DNA from 2 places in the Leptolyngbya sp. DQ-M1 genome. Region 1 is predicted to be linked to the other one. Evidence: riboswitches for the same ligand, from Rfam matches in the RefSeq annotation. Region 1 holds a riboswitch; the other holds the start of a gene.
What was found. Region 1 has a riboswitch for cyclic di-AMP ahead of NC981_RS02495 (universal stress protein). Riboswitches for the same ligand answer to the same signal wherever they lie in the genome.
Positions count from the first base shown of each region.

Region 2: it holds a riboswitch for cyclic di-AMP, as region 1 does, so the genes downstream of both, ntrB (nitrate ABC transporter permease) here and NC981_RS02495 (universal stress protein) in region 1, are expected to answer to the same signal.

Region 1 is NZ_JAMPLJ010000001.1:504,121-512,232, reverse strand. It holds gene NC981_RS02515 (glycosyltransferase) at 1-331, opposite strand, end outside; gene NC981_RS02510 (peptidylprolyl isomerase) at 654-1,082, opposite strand; gene NC981_RS02505 (NAD(P)/FAD-dependent oxidoreductase) at 1,163-2,662, shown strand; gene NC981_RS02500 (DMT family transporter) at 2,662-3,558, shown strand; cyclic di-AMP (ydaO/yuaA leader) riboswitch at 3,977-4,100, shown strand; gene NC981_RS02495 (universal stress protein) at 4,203-4,838, shown strand; gene NC981_RS02490 (hypothetical protein) at 4,878-5,219, opposite strand; gene NC981_RS02485 (CHAD domain-containing protein) at 5,282-6,247, opposite strand; gene NC981_RS02480 (HAD-IB family phosphatase) at 6,421-7,083, shown strand; gene NC981_RS02475 (branched-chain amino acid ABC transporter permease) at 7,045-7,983, opposite strand.
Region 2 is NZ_JAMPLJ010000008.1:29,262-37,373, forward strand. It holds partial or broken gene NC981_RS20855 (hypothetical protein) at 1-236, shown strand, start outside; gene nadC (carboxylating nicotinate-nucleotide diphosphorylase) at 245-1,108, shown strand; gene NC981_RS20865 (Uma2 family endonuclease) at 1,105-1,668, shown strand; gene argS (arginine--tRNA ligase) at 1,762-3,528, shown strand; gene NC981_RS20875 (DUF1350 family protein) at 3,507-4,493, opposite strand; gene NC981_RS20880 (hypothetical protein) at 4,585-5,427, opposite strand; cyclic di-AMP (ydaO/yuaA leader) riboswitch at 5,618-5,775, shown strand; gene ntrB (nitrate ABC transporter permease) at 5,795-6,643, shown strand; gene NC981_RS20890 (CmpA/NrtA family ABC transporter substrate-binding protein) at 6,654-8,048, shown strand; gene NC981_RS20895 (nitrate ABC transporter ATP-binding protein) at 8,075-8,112, shown strand, end outside.

The DNA.
Region 1 (8,112 bases):
GGACATCAACTGTAGCTCCGAGCAACGGGTAAAGGGGCTGAGTGCGAGGAGAGCGCATGAATCTCTGCACAATCCCGAACTTTGGTACCTTGGCGATATGTCCGCGACGATACGTGATTGCTGTGGACAGCGCTTCCCCAACTACCACGATCGAAGTCACTAGGTACAATATCGGAATCAGAACGTGAAGAAAGGAAAGATCCCATCCATTCTCCAAAATGTAGTAGTACAGCGCTGTCGGTAGACCAATCACGACAAAATGAGTCAGAAGAATTTTGTCGAGGATAGGTCCGAAGAAGACAACGGGCTTGTGCAGCAGTCCCTTACGCATAGTAGTTGATTAAAGACCAGAAGAGCTTCTTCATAGATAGAAACCACGTGTTACAGAAGTTGTCAAACTCATCTCTGTGTGAATTTGACCACTTATTGGCTTAAACCCGCGCTATTTATCCCTTTCAAGATTTAAGAGATAAGCAGCACTGCTTAACAACAGAGCGGACTGAACACAGACTTCTCTTTTTAGATAGAGAAATCTAGCTCAAGATCGAGCTTCATCTGAATTCACACAGATTACGGAATTTTGACAAATAAAAAGGCTTTGTGAACAACATTTTTCGCCACAAAGCCCATTATTTCTCGATTAATCAGTTTTATTAATCTATTTCGACTAATTGAATATCAAAAACTAAGTCTTCTCCTGCTAAAGGATGGTTTGCATCTAGCGTAATATCTGCTTCCGAAACATCTGTCACCACGACTGGGATGGTTTCTCCGGAGGGTTGCCGAATTTCTAGCTGCTGCCCGATTTCAGGCTGCATTTCTGGCGGCATCTGAGCACGATCGACCACAACGACCATTTCTTCGCGATGTTCGCCATACGCTTGCTCAGCGGGAATGACTTCGGTTTTCGCATCTCCCGGACTCATGCCCACGACCGCTTTTTCAAAGCCGGGGATAATGTTGCCGTCTCCGATCGTAAACTCCAACGGTTCGCCGTTGGCTGAGGAATCGAATACCGTGCCATCATCGAGTTTGCCTGTATAGTGAACGCGGACGGTGTCCCCTAATTTTGCTTGTGTCATAGTGAAATTTTTGTAGCGTCAATTCACTCTAGCAATAATGGTTAGAGATGACAGAACTCTTAAGGTAGAGTCAAGAAACGATGCAAGATGTGATTGTAGTTGGAAGCGGAATCGGGGGATTGGTTGCAGGTGCACTTTTGGCGCGTTACGGCAAGTCGGTGCTGGTGTGTGAAAGCCATACCATTCCAGGAGGCGCGGTGCATAGCTTTTCGCGGCAGGGGTTTCACTTTGATTCCGGCGCATCGTTTTACTGTGGATTAAGCGATTCAAGCTCTGTGAATCCCTTGCGCCAAGTCTTGGCTGTCTTAGGGGAATCGGTGGAAGCGGTTCCTTATGATCCGTTCGGGCATTATCACTTCCCGGACGCGACACTCCCGGTTTACGGCAATCTAGAGAAATATCGATCGACGGTGTCCCAAATTTCTCCGCAGGGTGCGATCGAACTGATCGAACTCGAAAAGCGATTTCTCAAACTGTACGCAGGGTTGCGAGAAATTCCCACGCTGGCACTCCGGAGCGATTGGAAATTAGCTCCGATCTTGCTGAGTCGCTATCTTCCATCGCTGCTGAAGATGTTGCCAAATCTACCAATGATCCAAGCTTCAGTTGGGGATTTGATGGATCAAACCGTTCGTGATCCGTGGGTGCGGCGGTTGATCGATTTAGAGTGTTTTTTGCTGTCGGGACTGAAGGCACATGGAACGATCGCGCCTGAAGTGGCGTTTATGTTTGGCGAGCGAACAAACTCCGTGATTGATTACCCGATCGGGGGCAGTGGAGCGATCGTTGATGCACTGGTTCGTGGACTGAAAAAATGGGGCGGGACATTGCGGCTTGGAACTCACGTCGAAAAAATTCTGGTGGAATCAGGCAAAGTTCGGGGAGTGCGGCTGCGAAACGGTGAGACATTATCAGCCGCGATCGTCATTTCTAATGCGAGTGTTTGGGATACTTATGCTCAGCTTTTAGAGCCGACAGATCTTCCTACTTCCTACCGTAAAAATGCGCTGGCTACGCCTGCGATCGATAGCTTTATGCACTTGCATCTGGGCATTCGAGCAGACGGATTACAGCATCTCACTGGACATCATGTGGTTGTGCATGACGATCGCGACATCACGACTCCTGGGAATACCTGCATGATTTCCATTCCCTCGGTTTGGGATGAAAATCTAGCGCCATCCGGTCATCATGTGGTTCATACGTATACCTTAGAACCCTTCGCAGATTGGACACGCAATGCCGAATACGAACAGAAAAAATGGGCACGATCGCAGCCACTTTACCGAGCGGTTGAGCGAGTCATCCCGGATCTCAAAGACCGAATTGTTCTAGAACTGGTTGGAACGCCGCTGACTCATGCGCGATATTTGCGACGATATCAAGGAACCTATGGAGCGGGAATTCCAGCAGGACAGGGATTATTTCCGAGTTGTCACACGCCGATCGAAAACCTCTACCGCGTTGGAGACAGCACCATGCCGGGAATTGGAGTGCCTGCGGTGGCGGCTTCTGGGATTCTCTGTGCCAATACTCTGGTCGATCCGGCTCAAACTCTCGAATTGGTTGACTTGCTTTGATGTCTTTTTTTCTACAGTTTCGGGGTGAACTTGCCGCGCTCGCTGCTGCATTGATTTGGGCGTGCGGCTCGATCGTCTACACCGGAGTCGGACGGCAGATTACTCCTTTAGCGTTGAATTTTACAAAAGGCTGGATCGCGATCGTGCTGCTCGGTCTCACCTTTTTGTTCACAGGACAATCCTTTCCGGCGATCGATCCTGCCTCATTTTTTCTCTTGTTTCTCAGTGGCGTAATCGGCATCGGATTCGGAGATACCGCCTATTTCAAAGCGCTCAACTGTATCGGGGCACGACACACTTTATTGTTTGAAACCCTCGCCCCGCCACTCTCTGCGATTCTTGCCTTGATCTTTCTTCAGGAACGCTTATCTGTCGCCGCCTGGCTCGGAATCGGACTGACGATCGCTGGGGTCGTTTGGGTGATTTTGGAACGGGTTTCGGACAGGCATGAGAACTTTCGCCCCCTACAAGGAAGTTTGTACGGACTGCTTGCGGCGATCGGGCAAGCGGCGGGGGCAGTGTTATCGAGATCTGCGCTGATTCATACCGATATTGATTCTTTGTGGAGTACCTTAATTCGGTTAATCGGGGGCACGATCGCGCTGTTGATCTGGATACTTCTACAGCACCAAATTAGCGAAATGATCAAACCCCTAAAAGATCGTCGTTTGCTTGTGGTAATCGCCGGAACTGCTTTTATCAGCACCTATCTCGGTATCTGGCTCCAGCAAACCTCGCTGAAATTTGCCACCACGGGGATTGCTCAAGCACTCAGCAGTACCAGTCCCCTGTTTGTTCTTCCTATTAGTTGGGCAATGGGCGATCGGATCAGTCTGCGATCGTTTTTCGGCGTTCTCATTTCTCTTTTGGGAGTGGCTTTATTATTCCATCGCTAGTAATGTATAGAACTTCTCCACAGTTAACCCAATTATTAAAGTGTAGCGATCGCGACAATTTAATCCTGGAGATGGATGGAGATTGAGGTTTCGATAGCAGAAACTAATAATTGAAATTAGATTTTTTCAGTCAATGAGAATACAGACTTTAAAGAAGCACAGGATTTTTAGGAGCGACTGATACAATTGGAAGGGGGGCTTGCTACGGGGGCTGGATTAGTTAATGCCTCACTTTTGTTTTGCAAGTAGCAGTTCTATCGCTTTCACCTGTAATAAATTAACTAACAACGACTTGAGCCAGTGTTCCTGATTCTTTTGGGTTCCCAATTATTTGTGAAACAGCCAAGGTTGTTATGCCTACATTTCGTCAACATCTAGGGAAGCTAATCTGTGGGTCGCCTAATCTGAGTTTGGTAGAACAGTAATCTGACCAAATTCAAAGCGGAGGAACCAATTTTTGGGGCGAATCTCAAACACCCGTCTGAGAAAGACACCTTCCAGTCTTAGCCCGTCAGCTAACTCCGTCGGCATTGGGAGGATGACTCAGTGTTTAACTCTGAGTTTCCTAAACTAACTCGATCGTTTGCGATCGGGACAACTCCCTCACCCACCTCTCGCTTTTGTAGTTAAGAGAGGTTGCACTCATGAACATTCATTCGATGCTGGTACGGCTCCAAGGAACGCTCGGACGTACTGATCTTGTCCAGAAAATGGTTTTAATTCCTGCAAAAGCCCCAAGCGGTGCAGCAGATTCGGGAATTAATCTCGTCGTTGGTTACTCAAATTCACCTAGGAGCCAGACCGCATTGGATTTGACGCTCTGGATCGCTCATCAAACTCGCTTAGCAACCGGAAAACAAGTCACGGTTCAAGTGGTGTACGTGGTTGAAGACGGTATGATGAAGCGGATTCCAGTGTTTGAATCGGGTGCAAAGCGTAAAGCCGCAGCAAAAGCCGAAGGCGAATGGCGCACCAGTCGAACGGCGATCGCGGAGCTAGAAACCGCGACAAAAGCGCAGTTCGGTGCGGCGGAATTGTTTGAACAAGCCGATCGTATTCTGTGGAATGCTCGATGTATGGCGGAAGAGTGGCGCGGGTCGCTCAAAACGCATCTGCGGTTTGGTGTGGTTGCGAAAGAGCTAAAAGAGGTTGTGGCGGCGGAAAGCGCATCGCTGCTGATTCTGGGCTGTGATGCCCCGGATCATCCCTTGGTGAAGCAACTGGGCAAGTCGTTCCCCTGTCCTGTGTTGGGGATTCCGTCGGTGTTAGAAGGCGAATAAAAAAGTGCAGCAGATCGACGATCTGCTGCGATCTAGACTTTAAAGGGGCGATTGTCCTGTAATTAGCATTCGATAGCCAATCGCGATCGAAACGAACGAAACCAGAAACTGCCAAAGACTCGTGGGATTCAGAATGGCTCGACTATTGAAGAAAACGAAGGTAATTCCGAGGATTATCGGTACCCAGCCTAGTCTTCGATCACGTCTTGGAAGAAAGATCAGCATCAAGATTCCGGCAACTAAGGATGCGATAGAAGCGTTTGCTGCGATTCCCTGCCACCAATAGCCATAACCGCCAGTGGTGAAAATAATTTTTTGTCCTAAGAAGTAGATTCCAAGAATAATTAGACCTAAACCGAATAGCCGCAAGAAAGTACGCATACCAGCAGCGTGAGAGACGATATGCTAAGAATTCCCACGCTGCTTGTTAGGATTTTGGCTGGTTAAGATTTGGGTTGCAAAACGAGCTGACGCAGTTGAATCCGAAAATCGACATCTAAATATTTTTCTTGCAACGATCGCCATTCTTTCCAAGCGATTGCCATTCTTTGATCGAGCCGACCTGAGAAAGTGGGGCAAAGTTTCTCGATCGAATCATTCAAATGTTTGTTTAGAAAAGATTGCAATATAACGCTGTCTTGAATCTGTCCTAAAACTTCTTGAATTTGCTTAAATTCATCCACCTGAAACTCGTATCCTTTGCCATAGAAATCGGTGAATAGCTCAGTTTGATAGCGCAATCGCTTCATCTGCTTGCGTAAATCGTGCAGAAGTTCGTCTTGCTTTAGCTGCTCTCGAATAGATTCAGGCGTAATGGGTGCAAAGACTTTTCGATCAGGCTCGGACTCGAATTCAACGCCGATCAGCCAAGCGGGATGTAGCAAAATGCCGCTAATCAAGGGCAAGAGAATATCAGGCAAAACTTCTCGAATGGGCAACTGGGCGATCGCGCTGAACTGCGGCCATGCTAACCAATCCTCCATGCTTTGCTTGAATGCCTCGTATTTTTTGGACTCCAAGGTTTTTTGCAGTTGATCAAAATCTCGCGATCGCTGCTGCTGCAATTTTTTGAGCGATCCCTTTAAAGTGTCCTGCTCACGCGCAGGAAGGCTGGTATGCGAAGTGAGTTCAAGCTGAAGCACATCTAGATCGCGTACCGCTCCCAGCACTTGAGCAAATTTGCGAATTCTCGCTTCGCTGGCGGCTTCGGGCAAGTCTGCGGCGAACCCAAACACCTGAATTGCAGTTCTCAGTCGTCTTAACCCCACTCGCATTTGATGGAGTGCTTCTGGGTCTCGATCGGCTAAAACGTCCTCTTCGTGCTTGATCGCTTTACGGAAATGCTTTTCGATCGCGCGATGACCATAATAGCTTAGAGCTTCTTGGGGTAATCTTATTTGAAAATTCATAACGAGTTCTCATAACAGGTTTACCAGTCATCTTGAATTTTGTATTAGCTCAAATCTAGAAACCTCTAGCTTTAGTTTATGATTTGCAGGCAGAATGCAAAAATTAGCGCAAAAAAAGTATAAAAAATACTGACTTGCTCAAACTATAAAAGTAGAAATCACCTGGAAAGAAAATGAAACGCATTGTATTTTGCGACTTTGACGGCACGATTACCCAGGCAGAAACCTTTGTCGCAATGCTGAGAGAATTTACACCTGTATTATCAGAGCGTTTACTTCCAGAAATTTATGCGAAACGTCTGACTTTACGGGATGGAGTCCGAAAGTTTATTCAATCGATTCCATCAGCGCGATATGGAGACATCATCGAGTTCACGCGATCGCAGCCGATTCGCCCTGGTTTATTAGAACTGCTTGATTTTCTTGAGTCGAGGGAGATTCCTTTTGTCGTGATTTCTGGCGGTTTAATGGGAATGGTTGAATCTGTGCTTAATCCGCTCCGCCATCGAATTTATGCGATTCATGCAATGGAAGTCGATACGAGAGAACAGTTTTTACAGGTTCATTCTGCTTACGAAAGTGAGACAGAAATTGTGGCAAAAGCACAAATTATGGCGAAATATAACGCGGATCAATCGATTGCGATCGGGGATTCGATTACCGACTTAAATCTCGCTTTAGCTGCCGAAGTTGTGTTTGCGCGTCCGCCGCTCACTCGGTATTTAGAAGAACGCAATAAAGCCTTTATTCCCTGGAGTGATTTCTTTGAGGTTCAAGATTATTTGCGAGATCATGTTTTAGGTGGTTCCTTTGAACAATCCCTGCGGACGCACTAACAGCACAATCACCATAATTAACAATGCAAATCCAAGTTTGTATTGGGCTGTAAATAAGCGAGTTGCGATAATAAATCCAGCGATCGGATTTGAAGCAAATGGCGATAACAAATCAGTCAATCCGCCTCCGACCTCTTGTGCAATGCCGATAATTAATCCACCCGCGATCGCGCCGTAGGGATTACCAATTCCCCCTAGAATCACCGACGCAAATAGCGGCAGAATTAGGAACCAGCCCATATTCGGGCGCACGGCTTCCACTAATCCCAACATACTGCCGCCTAATGCTGTCAAACTTCCGGCAATTACCCAAGTCCAAATCACGACGCGATCGACATTAATTCCTGTTGTGCGGGCTAGATCTAAATCGTCTGCCACTGCCCGCATCGCTTTACCAATTTTGGTGTTTTGCAACAGGTAATGTAATCCAGCGATCGCCGCGATCGCTAATAGGATCACCAGTATTTTATTAAACGGAATATTGATTCCAAAAATAGATAAGGCGCGAAGCACAGGAAGGTTATACCGTTGATTGCCGCCGCCCCAAATCAAGATAATGCCATTGCGAATAAACAAGGCAAGCCCGATCGAAATAATAATCAGCGTGGTTGGGGTTGCTCGTTTTTTTCGCATCGGCGACCAGAGCAGTTTTTCGCTCAGTAGAGTCACTCCAACCGTGACGATCGCAGAGAGAAACATCGATATCCAAATATTGATACCGATCGCATTAAACAGCAGCGTAAAATAAGCGCCCAGCGTCATGAAATCACCGTGCGCGAAATTTGAGAGTCGCAGAATTCCGTAAGTTAGGGTTAATCCCACTGCTGAGAGCGCGATTATGCTCCCGACAGAAATTCCATTGACAACTAACTGCACGAACTGAGCAAAAAAGGCATCCATGCGCGGCACTTGATCACGATATCGCTTGATTGTGCCTGAAGTGGGGAAGTTTGGGAAGAGATCCGAAATTTTGCCAATAAAAAAGCAGTCCCTACCCGGTTTGGACTGCCCTTGTGTTAGACGATGAGC
Region 2 (8,112 bases), on a different contig from region 1:
AGGCAATCATGGCAAAATTGTAGCGGACACGCAAAGCGTGAGCCAAAGGCAGCGACATTGAAACTGGAGCGTTTGAGGTTGCAGACGAAATCTTAACTGCAACCGATCGCTTATTTGAACGGATTCCCGATGCCCAACCTTGGATCGTTCGCATCGGGCACCGAGCCGTTGATCGTTTTGGTGCGCGGAGTTTGAAAAACCCATATGATGCAGGGTGTTTACGGGGAGCAAATTAGGTTAGAACATTGTGAATAAGGCTTCTGTACTTCCACCATTTTTAATTCTCGATCGCGTCCTTCAAGATTGGCTTCTCGAAGATATGGGGCGCGGCGATCGCACGACTCAAGCGTTGATTTCGCCTGGAACTCGGCAAGCGGTTTGGATTGCAAAAGAGGCAGGCGTAGTTGCAGGATTGCCGATCGCGGCAAGAGTGTTTTATCTGTTGAATCCGTCTACTGTGTTTACGCGATTGGTTGAAGAAGGGGAAGCGGTAGAGAAAGGGCAGACGATCGCTGAAATTCAAGGTGCTTACGATGCACTGTTAACGGGCGAAAGAGTTGCGCTGAATTTAGCGATGCGCCTCAGTGGAATTGCAACGATGACGCGGCAGTATGTTGAGAAGATTGAGGATTTACCCACGCAGTTAGCCGATACGCGCAAAACAACACCCGGATTGCGATTGCTTGAAAAGTATGCAACGCAGGTGGGGGGTGCAACCAATCACCGGATGGGATTGGATGATGCGGTGATGATTAAAGACAATCATATTGTTGCGGCGGGAGGAATCGAAAATGCGATCGCCCAAGTTCGCGCTCAGATTCCGTATCCGTTGACGATCGAAGTCGAAACCGAGACTCTAGACATGGTGCAGGAAGCGCTCGAACACGGAGCCGACATCATCATGCTGGACAATATGCCGTTAGAAATGATGCGTCAGGCGGTCGGGATGATTCGATCGGCAAATGAGCGGATTAAGATTGAGGCATCGGGGAATGTGACCTTAGAGACGTTGAGAGCGATCGCAGAAACCGGAGTGGATTTCATTTCCAGTAGCGCTCCGGTGACACGATCGACTTGGTTAGATTTAAGTATGAAATTCAAGCGATGACTCAAGCGAAAGTTCGATTTCACAGTTTTGAAGAGTATCTGACCTACGACGATGGGACAGATGCACTGTACGAATTATTTAACGGAGAGCTAATCGAAGTGCCGCCAGAGTCGGGATTGAATGTTGGAATTGCAGCATTTTTGTTTGGGCAGTTTTTGTCGATCGTCGGTCATCTGCGAGTCAGACCGCATGGATTAGAACTCGAAGTGAGAGGCGAACCGCGTAATCGATATCCAGATTTGACCATTATTCGCGAAGAACACATTCAGCAGTTACTTCGACGCAATACAATTCGATTGTCGATGGCTCCGCCTGTATTGGTAATTGAAGTTGTCAGTCCAGGCGAATTGCAGCGAGACCGGGATTACGTGGCAAAGCGATCGCAGTATCAAGACCGAGGAATTCCTGAATATTGGATTGTTGATCCAGACGCTCAGACTGTGACGGTATTAGGGCTTCACGGGAATCGGTATGAAGAAACGGGTGTTTTTCGAGGGGACGATCGTATTGTTTCTTCCACTTTTCCAGAATTAGTCCTGACGGCTCAACAGCTTTTTTAAGAACCTCTTGCATAAACGATCTTCGTGCTGAATCATTAATAAGTTGGGTCGCTATCCTAGAAGGAACTTGCGCTGTTGTCAGGTTGAGAAATTATGATTGCTACATTCTCTGAATTAAAAAATCGTCTCGAAGCTGCTTTGGTGTTGGCATTTGGCGCAGAACTGGCGGGAACTGATCCGATGCTGGTGCCGACCAGTAATGCGAAGTTTGGGGATTATCAGGCGAATGTGGCAATGTCGCTGGCGAAACGTTTGGGGAAACAGCCAAGAGCGATCGCGCAAGAAATTGTTCAAAATTTGCAGATCGATGACCTTTGCGAAACGCCGGAAATTGCAGGCCCTGGATTTATCAATTTGAAGCTGAAGCCTGCTTATCTTCAGGCGCAATTAAGTGCAATGGCAGGGGATTCGCGCTTAGGCATTGCGGTGGTGAAAGATCCAAAGAAAGTGGTTGTGGATTTTTCGAGTCCGAACATTGCGAAAGAAATGCACGTTGGGCATTTGCGATCGACGATTATTGGGGATTCGATCGCTCGCATTCTAGAATTCCAAGGGCATGATGTGTTGCGTCTCAATCACGTGGGAGATTGGGGAACACAGTTCGGGATGTTGATCACTTATCTTCGGGAAGTTGCACCCGAAGCCCTGACGACAGCCGATGCCTTAGATTTGGGCGATTTAGTTGCGTTTTATAAGAAAGCGAAGCAACGGTTTGACGAAGACCCAGAGTTTCAGGAAAAATCGCGGCAAGAAGTAGTGCGATTGCAGTCGGGTGCAGAAGATACTTTGAGAGCTTGGCGATTGTTGTGTGATCAGTCGCGTCGTGAGTTTCAGGTCATCTATGATTTGCTGGATATTCAACTTACAGAGCGAGGAGAGTCGTTCTACAATCCACTATTACTGCAAGTGGTCGAAGACTTGGAGAAGGAAGGCTTACTGGTTGAAGATCAAGGCGCAAAATGCGTGTTTCTTGAGGGCTTTACGAACCGGGAAGGCAATCCATTACCTTTGATTATTCAGAAGTCAGATGGTGGCTATAACTATGCAACTACTGATTTAGCTGCGATTCGCTATCGGGTGCAGCAGGATCATGCCGATCGCTTAATCTATGTCACTGATGCAGGTCAGGCGAATCATTTTGCTCAAGTGTTTCAGGTTGCCCGCCGCGCAGATTGGATTCCGGGTAGTGTTGAAGTCGTGCATGTGCCATTTGGATTGGTGCAGGGTGAAGATGGGAAGAAGCTGAAGACACGATCGGGCGATACCGTTCGACTGCGGGATTTGCTCGATGAAGCAGTGGAACGATCGCGCACTGATCTAGAAACTCGACTCGCAACCGAAGAGCGCCACGAATCCGAAGACTTTATCAATCATGCTGCAAAAACAGTAGGGATCAGCGCAGTGAAGTATGCTGATCTGAGCCAAAACCGTACTAGTAACTATATCTTCAGTTACGACAAGATGCTTGCGCTTCAAGGCAATACTGCGCCTTATATGCTTTATGCTTATGCTCGGATTCAAGGGATTAGTCGCAAAGGCGGAATTGACTTCAATCAGCTAGGTTCTGATGTTCAAATGGTGCTAGAACATGAAACCGAACTCACTTTGGCAAAACAGTTACTTCAGTTCAGCACTGTTCTATCCGAAGTAGAGCAAGAACTATTTCCAAATCGACTTTGTGACTATCTGTTCCAACTCAGTCAGAAATTCAATGTGTTTTACGATCGCGATCAAGGCGTTCCTGTGCTGCAAGCGGAAGAACCCGCGCGAACTTCTCGATTGGTACTGTGTGACTTGACAGCCAGAACATTGAAGCTTGGACTATCGCTGTTGGGAATTCAGGTGCTAGAGCGGATGTAAGAGGCGCGATCGTAGAGAGACTGGGAACTGGAAGATTCCAACCCCTGTTCTCTCTGACGCAGACGATCGAGAAATTCAAGTACAACGCTTTCTAGAGTGCGTCCTGCGATCGGTTCCGCAAGCTTATCCAATGGATTAAGATCCACCACCCATTCACCGATTTGAACTCCAACAGGTTCTAAATGTTTACCTGAAAGTTCTCGATACAGCACTCGATAGTGGCGCTGTTTGAGTTGGGATAAATACCAAAGCACATCATTTTCACTCAAGTGCTGCTTTTGTGCGTTGGCAAAACTTCCCGCAATGGTATCGCGATCGAACGAAATTAACCCCGTTAGATTAAATAGCTCACTCTGCTCGACCAAGCACTGAGTTTGAACGCGAGTAGGCAACGCACCCAGCTTAAACTTATCTAACAGCTGTGCTAGAAATCGAATCGGAACTGCACTTTCAGTATCAGAAATGTCGGGAGCTAATAGCAATGAGGGTTGCCCTTTAATTGAAACCGAATCTATTGAAAGGTGAGCGATCGCTCGTTCAACTTGCTCAATCTGCTTTGCTTCGACACAAGAACACAACACTTGCCGCCATTGTTCACTGCTTAAAAGCTCTAGCAGTGCAATGTACTTACAGCCTAAACTATGTCCGATCCAATAGTAATTCGTTTTATCCTGGTAAAGCTCGTAATCATAGTTAAGACGCTTTGCGATCGCTGTTAGTTCTTGTCTCAGCGTATTTTGCTCCTCTAAAAGCTCGATCGCGAGTGACCAATGGCGAAAACTAAACCGAAACGGTAAAGCAATAACGGTATATCCCGCTTCAAAAATCTGTTGCAGCAAATATCGATAGGCGATCGTCGGGAACGACCCAAAGAAAGCACCCCCAATAAACTGAACGACACCTCTGGGATGAGGATGCAATGCTACCCAACTATGGCAAAGCGGTCTGAATTGAAAAATACTCATCCTACACCTCTAGAGAAAGGGTTGACGGCAATCTCTAACCGCCAACCACTTGGGACAAACGACCAAACCCGAAGATAACGCCAATGCTTGATTACATTCCTCGCATGGTGACAGGAAGGTCTAACTCTGCAAGCGATCGGTTCAGCGACTCTAGATTTGCACCATTGCCGTTGCTGCTGACCATCAATCCTGCAATCATTGCTCCCAAATCTGCTGCTGCGCTGTCGGATGCAGAAGACATTCTGACCGCGCCCGGTGTCAGTTCTAGACCGACTGAACTACCTGGAACCAAGATTCTCGGTGGTTCAGACTCAATCTCATTTAGCGCTTTACCACTCGCCAACGCCAGCGAGTAATTGATCTGATCAAAGTCAGTGCTAGCAGGATTCGTGGGGAAATCATTCGGCAAGAACGTACCGCGAATTTCAGCATTTAGCAACACCTTGACCGGACGCGGACTCTGAGGTCTACCGATCAATCGTTCTGGAAGCGTTGTGCCTGTAAAGATTCGGGGTAAGAAGAGCGAAACAAAGCCCCGAATTTCCAAGGCTGGATCGTCTTGCGACGCGAACCGAACAACATCAGGAAGCAGCTCGATCGAAGCTGTCTTCTGCGCTGGAATCACAAATTCCTGACTGATATATCGTCCTGTTGTGCCAACGCGGGTCAACGAGAGCGTATTGTTTGATCCAGCAATGTCGAAGATCAAGAAGGTATTCCCTTCCAGAATGCGAGTCACAGCATCTGCCTGAGCTGGATTATCCGGTAAGCTAATGCGGAACTCTAAGCGATATCTCAAGTCGATCGTTTCCAAGTTAGAAAGCGTCAGAAAGTAACCTTGCACAATGCGACGAGCAACGGGTTGTGCTGCTGGCGGCAATGCTACTCTGGGAGCAATTCGTTTGACGAGCAATTCAAAGGTCGAAACTTCCATGATGCGAAACTCCAAATTGAATAATATGAGAGGCTCTTAGCTCTGTTTGAGACTTTCTATTCAAATTGTGGAAGAGCAACCTGGCTTTTACAGTACCCACCTGGGTAATATTTCTTTGCTTACGATTTAGTCACTATCTCAAAAGAAGGATGGTGCAAATCTGTGTTGAGATGTTAAAGTTCTAGGATTCGAGTCTGCATCGCCTAATTCGGACAATTGCTCCGAAGCGGAGGAACCAGTTTAATCGGGGCTTACTGTTGTGAACTTAGAAGTTCTAAGCGAGCCAACAGGGGACAATCTCTCAGTCCTCGCCCGTCAGCTAACTCCGTAGGCACGTTGAGAGTTTGGCTCTGGAGAACCAAATCATATGATTCTGCAATTGAATTTAGCGGCAGTGTTTACTGCTGTAGCTCAGGCTACGGTACGCCGGACAAAACCAATCCTATCGAGCGATCGCATTCTCTATCCGGCGCTCGGTTTCCTGGGTGTGATTGGTGTGTGGTGGATCATTGCACTAAGCAAACACGAACTGATGCCCACGCCGCCCGAAGCGCTGGTAGCAAATTTAGACTACATTCTTAATCCGTTTTATCGTCGAGGCCCTGGCGATCTAGGAATTGGTTGGCTGTTACTCGCAAGCTTGAGACGAGTATTGATTGGGTTTGGTTTGGGTGCGATCGTTGCCATTCCGATCGGCTTTTTGATTGGAATGTCCGAAAAAGCGATGATGGCGCTCAATCCGGTAATCCAGATTCTCAAACCCGTATCGCCACTGGCTTGGCTCCCGATCGCGCTGGCGATTTTTAACTTGGCTGATCCCTCTGCCATCTTTGTAATTTTCATTACCTCGCTATGGGCAACGATCATTAACACTGCATTGGGAGTTGCCAGTGTTCCTAAAGACTATTTAGACGTAGCGCGAGTGTTGGAAATGCCGCGCTGGAGACGCATACTCAAGATTGTTTTGCCTGCAAGCTTGCCGTATATTTTTACAGGCTTACGAATTAGCTTAGGCGTTGCTTGGCTTGTCATTGTTGCCGTGGAAATGCTCACAGGCGGAGTCGGGATCGGTTTCTTTGTGTGGGATGAATGGAGCCGATTGAACCTGAGTTCAGTGTTCTTAGCCGTGCTAGTGATTGGACTAACTGGACTATTGTTAGACCTCGCCTTAGCCCAAATTGAAGCTTGGGTTACACATCGCCGCCGCGCTTCGTAGGGGAAAAATTATGACGAATCAATGGACGCGCCGCGAATTTCTTGCAGGAGTAGGCGCATCGGCGATCGCAGCTACCTTACCCTCTTGTGCAATTAATGCGAATCGTGCGCCGCAAGAACTCTCTGAAGCGGCAATGTCGATCACTCCGGTCATTAAATCGAGTGAACTTGAGAAACCAAACCTAACGATCGGCTATGTTCCAGTAAACGACTGTGCGCCGTTTGCGATCGCTTGGGAGAAAGGCTTTTTTCGCAAGTATGGCTTGAATGTCCGCTTGAGCCGTGAAGCAAGCTGGGCAACCTCGCGAGATGGCGTAATCTTTGGCAGATTAGATGCCGCCCCGGTCGTTGCAGGGGCGGTCACGAATGCCAGAACGGGTGCAGAAGGGGCGCGTCACGCTCCGATGTGTGCAGGCATGACGATTCACCATCACGGCAATGCGATGACGATGAATCGCGCTATGTGGGAGGCAGGCTTGCGCCCGTGGTTCGAGTACAACGGGAATTTAGAAGCCTTCGGACGAGATTTTCGCCGCTACTTTGAAGACTTACCCTCAGAACGTCGAGTTTGGGCAGTCGTGCTGAGTTCTGCCATCTATGAATACTTCGTTCGCTATGTTGCAGCAGCAGCCGGAGTTGATCCGCTCAAAGAGTTTCGCATCATCATTGTTCCACCGCCGCAGATGGTGACGAATGTGCGAATTGGAGCAATGGAAGCATACATGGTTGCAGAACCGTGGAACACCCGCGCCATTACTGGAAATGAAGGCATCGGATTCACGTTTGCTCAAGGTCGTGAGATTTGGAATGGACACCCCGATCGCTTACTCGGGGTGATGCAATCGTTTATCGATCAGAATCCTAAAACCTACCGCGCCTTGCTCAAAGCGATGATCGAAGCTTGTCGCTACTGTGATGAAAATCGAGAAGAAGTAGCTCAGATTATTTCGGCTCGATCGTACACCGGAGCGAAACCGAAGTTTACTAAGCCCGCGATCGTGGGTGAATACAACTATGGTGGCTTTGACGGCAAGCAACGCATTGTTAAATCAGATGCAACCACGATGTTTTTCAAGATGCCGAAAGAGGTTCCGCAAGTTGCGAACGAGCATTCTACGTTCATGTGGCGATCGCGCAGTCTATGGTTCATGACGCAAGCCGCTCGCTGGGGACAAATCAAAGAGATTCCCAAAGACGCGGACAAACTTGCAGAACAGGCTTGGCGCACTGATATCTATCGAGAAGTTGCGGCTGAGTTAGGCATTGCTTGTCCGGCTGAAGATTACAAAATCGAACCTGCTGAAGCGTTCATCGACAAGAAAGCCTTTGATCCGAGCGATCCAGTCGGGTATCTCAACAGCTTTGACATTCGTGTGAGTCGATCGACAAACATTTATCTTTCTTAGAAGAGGTTCTCATGGTTCAGTTCAACATGATTAATGATGTTCAAAACGTTGCTCCTACCCAGTC